Regions from separate parts of the Thauera sp. WB-2 genome, predicted to be linked through region 3. Evidence: predicted binding sites of a transcription regulator. Region 3 holds the regulator's gene; each other region holds the start of a gene.
The links. The regulator sigma-54, encoded in region 3, starts transcription at its own class of promoters, with help from an activator protein. The targets are predictions, from matches to a motif close to TGGCACGCTTNCTGCTNA.
Positions count from the first base shown of each region.

Region 1: nirB (nitrite reductase large subunit NirB) is a predicted target of sigma-54. The motif match lies at 1,015-1,032, and genes of this name have one in related genera.
Region 2: xdp1 (exosortase-dependent surface protein XDP1) is a predicted target of sigma-54. The motif match lies at 1,185-1,202, and genes of this name have one in related genera.

Region 1 is NZ_CP088935.1:3,225,191-3,227,456, reverse strand. Features, by position in the region: gene nirB (nitrite reductase large subunit NirB) at 1-808, opposite strand, end outside; cobalamin riboswitch at 1,259-1,451, shown strand; gene bluB (5,6-dimethylbenzimidazole synthase) at 1,501-2,266, shown strand, end outside.
Region 2 is NZ_CP088935.1:3,725,804-3,728,069, reverse strand. Features, by position in the region: gene prsT (XrtA/PEP-CTERM system TPR-repeat protein PrsT) at 1-1,106, shown strand, start outside; gene xdp1 (exosortase-dependent surface protein XDP1) at 1,250-1,993, shown strand; gene LQF09_RS16980 (ABCB family ABC transporter ATP-binding protein/permease) at 2,061-2,266, opposite strand, start outside.
Region 3 is NZ_CP088935.1:3,840,375-3,842,640, forward strand. Features, by position in the region: gene lptB (LPS export ABC transporter ATP-binding protein) at 1-453, shown strand, start outside; gene LQF09_RS17520 (RNA polymerase factor sigma-54) at 476-1,942, shown strand; gene hpf (ribosome hibernation-promoting factor, HPF/YfiA family) at 1,960-2,266, shown strand, end outside.

The sequences.
Region 1 (2,266 bases), 620 kb from region 3:
CCGCATCGCTGGTGCGGCAGTGGTCGTCGATCGCGATGCCGCCACGGGCGCCGACGGCCAGTGCGTTCTGGCGCGCGAGCTCGTCGCGCGGACGGATGCCGGCGGAGAACACGATCATGTCGGTCTCCAGGTGGGTACCGTCGGCAAACACCATGCGGTGGCGGGCGCTGCGGCCGTCGGTGATCTCGACCGTGTTGCGCTCGGTGTGTACCTGCACGCCCAGGGCCTCGATCTTGCTGCGCAGGATGCGGCCGCCTTCGTCGTCCACCTGCACCGCCATCAGGCGGGGCGCGAATTCGACGACGTGGGTCTCGAGGCCGAGGTCGCGCAGCGCCTTGGCGCACTCCAGGCCGAGCAGGCCGCCGCCCACCACGACGCCCTTGCGCGAGATCGTGCCGGCCGCCTTCATCGCCTCGAGGTCCTCGATGGTGCGATAGACGAAGCACTGGTCGCGCTCGCTGCCCTTGACCGGCGGCACGAAGGGATAGGACCCCGTGGCCAGCACCAGCTTGTCGTAGGGCAGGGTGACGCCGTCCTGCGTCGTCACCGTGCGTGCGCGGCGGTCGATCGCCGCCGCGCGGCTGCCCAGCCGAAGCGTGAAGCCTGCCTCGGCGAAGAAGCCGGGGGCGACCAGCGAGAGGTCTTCCGCCGTCTTGCCGGCGAAGAATTCGGAGAGGTGCACACGGTCGTAGGCGACCCGCGGTTCCTCGCACAGTACGGTGACTTCCGCACCGGGGATCTGCAGTTGCCGGAGTTCCTCGAGGAACTTGTGGCTGACCATGCCATGGCCAACGAGAACGATCTTCATGCTGGTATCACTCATTCGGCCCCGCGTTGGACCTGGCGATACCTGGGCACGGGGTGAGCCCGGCTCAAGCATGACGGCCTCCGCGGGACGCGGTTCGACATCGGATGGAAATGGCCGGCGACATACGTATTCGTATCCGCCGGCCCCCACCTGCGTTGGCGGAGGCAAGCCCTGTTCGCATCCTTGCGTGCTGGGCTGGTTTGCAATAAGCACGGACCGTGCCATGCACTTCAACGCCTTGAAAACCCCGGATTGACTGGATCTGCCGCGATGGCAGATGCACCGGGCGCACTGTGTTGGTGCGCTTGTCACCAAGCTGGTGCACCGTGCCGGGCGGCGAAGGGGGGGAAGGGAGGAGTGAAGGGGGGGGAAGGGGAGGGGGGCAGGTGTAATACCGCGGCACGAGCCAGCGCACAGGTGTCGCGAGATGGAGGGCATGTGGCTAGAATCTGGCCCTCTCGACTTCGAGGTGCCTGCGCTTTGCGCGGGAGAATCGGGAAGGCGGTGCCAATCCGCCGCGCGCCCAGCGCCGTGAAGGGGATTGTCCGGGCAAGGTTCGCCCAGCCACTGGTCGTCAGGATCGGGAAGGCGTCCGGACGAGATGATCCGCAGCCGGAAGACCGGCCTCGAAGTGTTTCCTGCAGCCGTCTGGTCGGCGGCTGCCCACTGCTCGTCGACAAGGGGACTACTTCATGAGCAGCCAGACCCAGGTGCATTGCGCACCGCCGCAGGACACCCGTTTCCAGACCAACCCTCGGTTCAGCAGCGCCGAGCGCGACGCGGTGTATCGCGCCATCCACACCCGCCGTGACGTACGCGGCGAGTTCCTCCCCGACCCGATCCCGGATGACGTGCTGGCGCACGTGCTCACGGCCGCCCATCACGCGCCCTCGGTCGGCTTCATGCAGCCGTGGGATTTCATCGTCGTGCGCGCGCGCGCGGTGCGCGAGAAGATCCATGCCGATTTCCTCGCCGCCCATGCCGAGGCCGAGCAGATGTTCGAGGAGGGCAAGCGCGCCACCTACCGCAATCTCAAGCTCGAAGGCATCCTCGAGTCGCCGGTCAATATCTGCATCACCTGCGATCGCAGCCGTCACGGCCCGGTGGTGATCGGCCGCACCCACATCGGCGCCATGGACGTCTACAGCGCCGTGTGTGCAGTGCAGAACCTGTGGCTCGCGGCACGGGCCGAGAACCTCGGCGTAGGCTGGGTGAGCATCCTGCACCCGCCGGCGCTGCGTGAGGCACTCGGCATTCCGCCCGAGATCGTGCCCATCGCCTACCTGTGCATCGGCTACGTCCGCGACTTCCATGCCCGCCCCGAACTGGAGGCGGCCGGTTGGCTCAGGCGCGTGCCCTTGCCCGAACTGCTGCATTTCGATGGCTGGCAGGGCAGGGCAGATGCCGCGGGTGAGCGCTTGGTCGAGGCGATTGACCAGGTCGTGCCGGTTCTGCGTT
Region 2 (2,266 bases), 110 kb from region 3:
AGCGCTGGGCGGAGAAGGCGTTTGCCGAGGCAAGCGACAACCTTCAGTACGGCCTCACCCTGATCGAACTGCGCTCGGCGGCCGGTAACCGCGACGGCGCGCGTGAGGTGGCGCGAGCACTGGCCGCGCGGCGTGCGGGCGACCTGGTCGCGCTAGCGGCGCTCGCGCAGACCGAGATCGACGCCGGGGACAACCGCGCCGCTCAGCAGGTGCTGCGCGAGATGGTGCGCGCTGCCGGCTTCGATACCGCACACCTGGTACGCATCGGGTACATGCAACTGGCTGCGGCCGATCCTGTTGCCGCGCGCTACTCGGCCGACAAGGCGCTGCAAGGCCGGCCAGATGATCTCGACGCGCTCGTGCTTGCCGTAGAGGCGGCGGTCGCCGAGCGCAACATCGTGCTTGCAGCGGGCTACCTTGAGCGCGTGCTTGCAGCGCACCCGAACCATTTCGAGCGCTATCGCCTGGCTGGTGATCTCGCCCGCGAGCGGGGCGAGCATGCAGAGGCGGCGCGCCTGTTCCGTGAGGCGATGGCGCGTGCTCCATCCACGGCATTGCTGTACCGGCTTGCGGACGTCCATGTCCGTCAGGGTGAGCCGGCGCAGGCGCTTGCCCCGGTGCGCGCGCGCGTGCAGCAGGCGCCGGGCGATATCGCCGCGCGCGAGCTGCTGGCCGAGCTGCTGATGCGCAGCGGCCAGCTGCGCGAGGCCCGCGAAACCTATGAAGCCTTGGTTGCGGTGGGCCGTACCAGCGCTGCCGTGCGCAACAACCTCGCCATCGTGCTGCTGGAGCTGGGCGAAGGCGATCCGCTCGCCCATGCCAGCGAGGCGCTGCGCCTCGCGCCGGGCGACGCCGCGGTGATGGACACCATGGGGTGGGTCCTGGCCTCGCTGCAGCGCTACGAGGAATCGATGCGCTACCTGCGCGATGCCCGCCTGCGCGCGCCGAACAATGCCGAGATTCGCTGGCACCTGGCCTACGTGCTGGCGAAGATGGGGCGTCGGGGAGAGGCTGCGGATGAGCTGAAGGCTGCGCTTGCCATGCCGGGTGAGTTTTCCTGGCGCGGCGAGGCGCGGGCACTGCTTGCCGAACTGGGCGCAAAATAGTCGGAAGTTTTTACACTTGCTCGCGGCAAGGCCAAATGTTTTTGAGCATGTTATTGTTTTTAAAGAGATTGTTTTTTATGGCATGAAGTGTGCTTCAGTGTCGTGAAAGCAGTAGAAAAGAACTACGTGAGAAGGTAAAAAAGATGAATCACAAACAGCTCGCATGTGCGTTGGTGACTGCAGGCCTGGCCTTGGGTTCGGGCGCGGCAAGCGCCTCGACGACGTGGAATCTCAATACGTCGACCACCGTGCCCGCAATGAGCGCGTGGTACAACTTGAACGATGGAAAGCTCGGCTCCGGTGCGGTTACCAAGTGGGACGGCGGTGTCGGCGTGCAGCATCTCGGTGCAGACGGCAAAGCCGGTGGTAGCAGCGGCAACGCCGACGAAACGCTCTCAGCGCCTGAGCATGCGATGGATACGAACGGCCGCTTCGAGTCCCTGCTGCTCAATTTCGGGCCGCAGGAGGTCAAACTCGACAAGGTGAGCATTGGCTGGGTCCAGACCGACTCCGATTTCTTCCTGCTCGCCTACACTGGCGCCACGCCTTTCTCCGGTAGTCTCGCCAACAACACGTACGCGAATCTCTTGAGTAGCGGCTGGTCGCTGGTCGGCAACTATGCCAACGGCGCGTCCACCGGGACTTACAACACCGGCGCCTCGGTGTATTCGAGCTTCTGGCTCATCGGTGCCGGTGCGATCTCGGCTTCGGGCGTCACCAACGGTGACGGCAGGCACGACTACATCAAGATCGCATCAGTTGCAGGTGTCACCAAGATCCCGCCCCCGCCTCCGCCGCCGGGCGTCCCCGAACCCGGCTCGCTGGCCCTCGCCGGCTTGGGTCTGCTCGGCTTGGTCGCGACGCGCCGGCGCTGGAAGTCGGCCTGATCGGTCTGCAAGCATCAAACAAAAGAGGCGCCCGCGGGCGCCTCTTTTGTTTGGCGGTGCGCCGCGCTCAATCCTGTGCGGCGTCCTCCTGCTGCTGCAGCAGCCACATCTGCGCATAGGCGCCGCCCTTGGCGAGCAGCGGCGTATGGCGACCACGCTCGACGATGCGGCCCTTGTCGAGCACGATGATTTCGTCGGCGTCCATGATCGTCGACAGGCGGTGGGCGATCACCAGCGCGGTGCGGCCCTGCGCGGCGAGCTCGATCTGCGCCT
Region 3 (2,266 bases):
CGCAAGCTCACCGTGGCCGAAAACATCCGTGCCGTGCTCGAGCTCCAAGGGCTCGAGGCGCACCAGGTGAAGACCCGGCTCGACGAACTGCTGCTCGAGCTTGGCATCAACCACCTGCGCGACAACACCGCCGTCTCACTCTCCGGCGGCGAGCGCCGGCGTTGCGAGATCGCGCGCGCACTTGCAACCGACCCGCGCCTGATCCTCCTCGACGAACCCTTCGCAGGGGTCGACCCGATCGCGGTGATCGACATCCAGAAGATCATCCGCTTCCTCAAGGAGCGCGGCATCGGCGTGCTGATCACAGACCACAACGTGCGCGAGACGCTCGGCATCTGCGATCGTGCGTACATCATCAGCGAGGGCCGGGTACTGGCAAGCGGCGAACCGGCCGAGATCATCGACAACGAAAGGGTGCGCCAGGTTTACCTGGGCGAGCATTTCCGCCTGTGAATCCGCGCGCGCGTCGACAGCGATGAAACCAAGCCTCCAGCTCAAGCTCTCCCAGCACCTTACCCTGACGCCGCAGCTGCAGCAGTCGATCAAGCTGCTGCAGCTGTCGACCATCGAGCTGAACCAGGAGATCGAGCGCTTCCTGCTCGAGAACCCGATGCTCGAGCGCAGCGACGGCGACGGTGTCGAGTTCGTACCACCGCTTCCACCGGGCAGCCCCCCCGAACACGAGGCCAGACAGCAACAGGCGAACACCCCCGAGGCGCCAGCCAGCGCTACGGACAGCGACGCCGGCGACCATGCCGACCATGGCAGCGCCGACGAAGGCATGGACTGGTCCAATGTCGGCAGCGGCGCATCGAGCCGCAGCGAGGACGACGACGACGTCGATTACCAGGAACTGCAGGCGGCCGGCGTCTCCCTGCGTGAACACCTCGACCAGCAGGTGTCGCTGTCGCCGCTGTCAGACCGCGACCGCGCCCTCGTGCGCTTCATCATCGAAGCCTTGGATGACGACGGCTACCTTCACCAGCCGCTCGATGAGCTCCTCGAACTGCTTCCGGACGACGCCGACGTCGATGTCGATGACCTGAGCATCGCGCTGCGCCACGTACAGAACCTCGAGCCCGCAGGCATCGGCGCGCGCAGCCCCAGCGAATGCCTGTCGCTGCAGCTCCGTACCCTGCCGGCTTCGGCGACGCGCACGCTCGCGCTCGAGATCGTCGACAAGCACCTCGAGCTGCTCGCCGAGCGCAACTTCGTCAAGCTCAAGAAGCTGACCGGCTGCGACGACGAGGCCCTGCGCGCCGCCCATGCCCTGATCTGCAGCCTCGATCCCCACCCCGGCTCGCGTTACTCGAACGCCGAGACGCGCTACGTACTGCCGGATGTGGTCGTACGCAAGCTGCGCGGGCGGTGGACGGTCAGCCTGAACCAGGAGGCAATGCCGCGTCTGCGCATCAACCGCCTGTATGCCAGCCTGCTGCAGCAGAACCGCGGCCAGGGTGGCGGCCTGAGCGGACAGTTGCAGGAGGCACGCTGGCTGATCAAGAACGTGCAGCAGCGCTTCGACACCATCCTCCGGGTGTCCCAGGCCATCGTTGACCAGCAGAGGCAGTTCTTCGATCATGGGGAGGTGGCAATGCGGCCACTCACCCTCCGGGAGATCGCGGACCAACTCGAGCTGCACGAGTCCACCGTGTCGCGCGTGACCACGCAGAAGTACATGGCGAGTCCGCGCGGGGTGTTCGAACTCAAGTATTTCTTCGGTAGTCACGTCGCCACCGACACCGGTGGAGCGGCCTCGTCTACGGCGATTCGCGCGCTGATTCGCCAACTGGTTGACGCCGAGGACAGCAAGAAGCCGCTGTCCGACGCCAAGATTGCCGAAGTCCTTGGCCAGCAGGGTATCGTGGTCGCACGGCGCACGATCGCCAAGTATCGCGAATCCCTCAATATCCCGCCGGTCAGCCTGCGCAAATCCATCTGACAAAAACAGGAGTCAACATGAATCTCAACATCACCGGGCGCCACGTCGAAGTCACTCCGGCCATTCGCGACTACGTCACCTCCAAGCTTGATCGCGTCATCCGTCACTTCGACAACGTCACCAGTGTCGCGGTGATCCTCTCGGTCGAGAAGCTCAAGCAGAAGGCCGAGGTCACCCTGCACGTGCGCGGCAAGGACATCTTCGTCGAAAGCGATGATGCCGACCTGTACGCGGCCATCGACGCGATGACCGACAAGCTCGACCGCCAGGTGCAGAAGTACAAGCAGAAACTGGCCGACCACAACCACGAGACGATCAAGCACC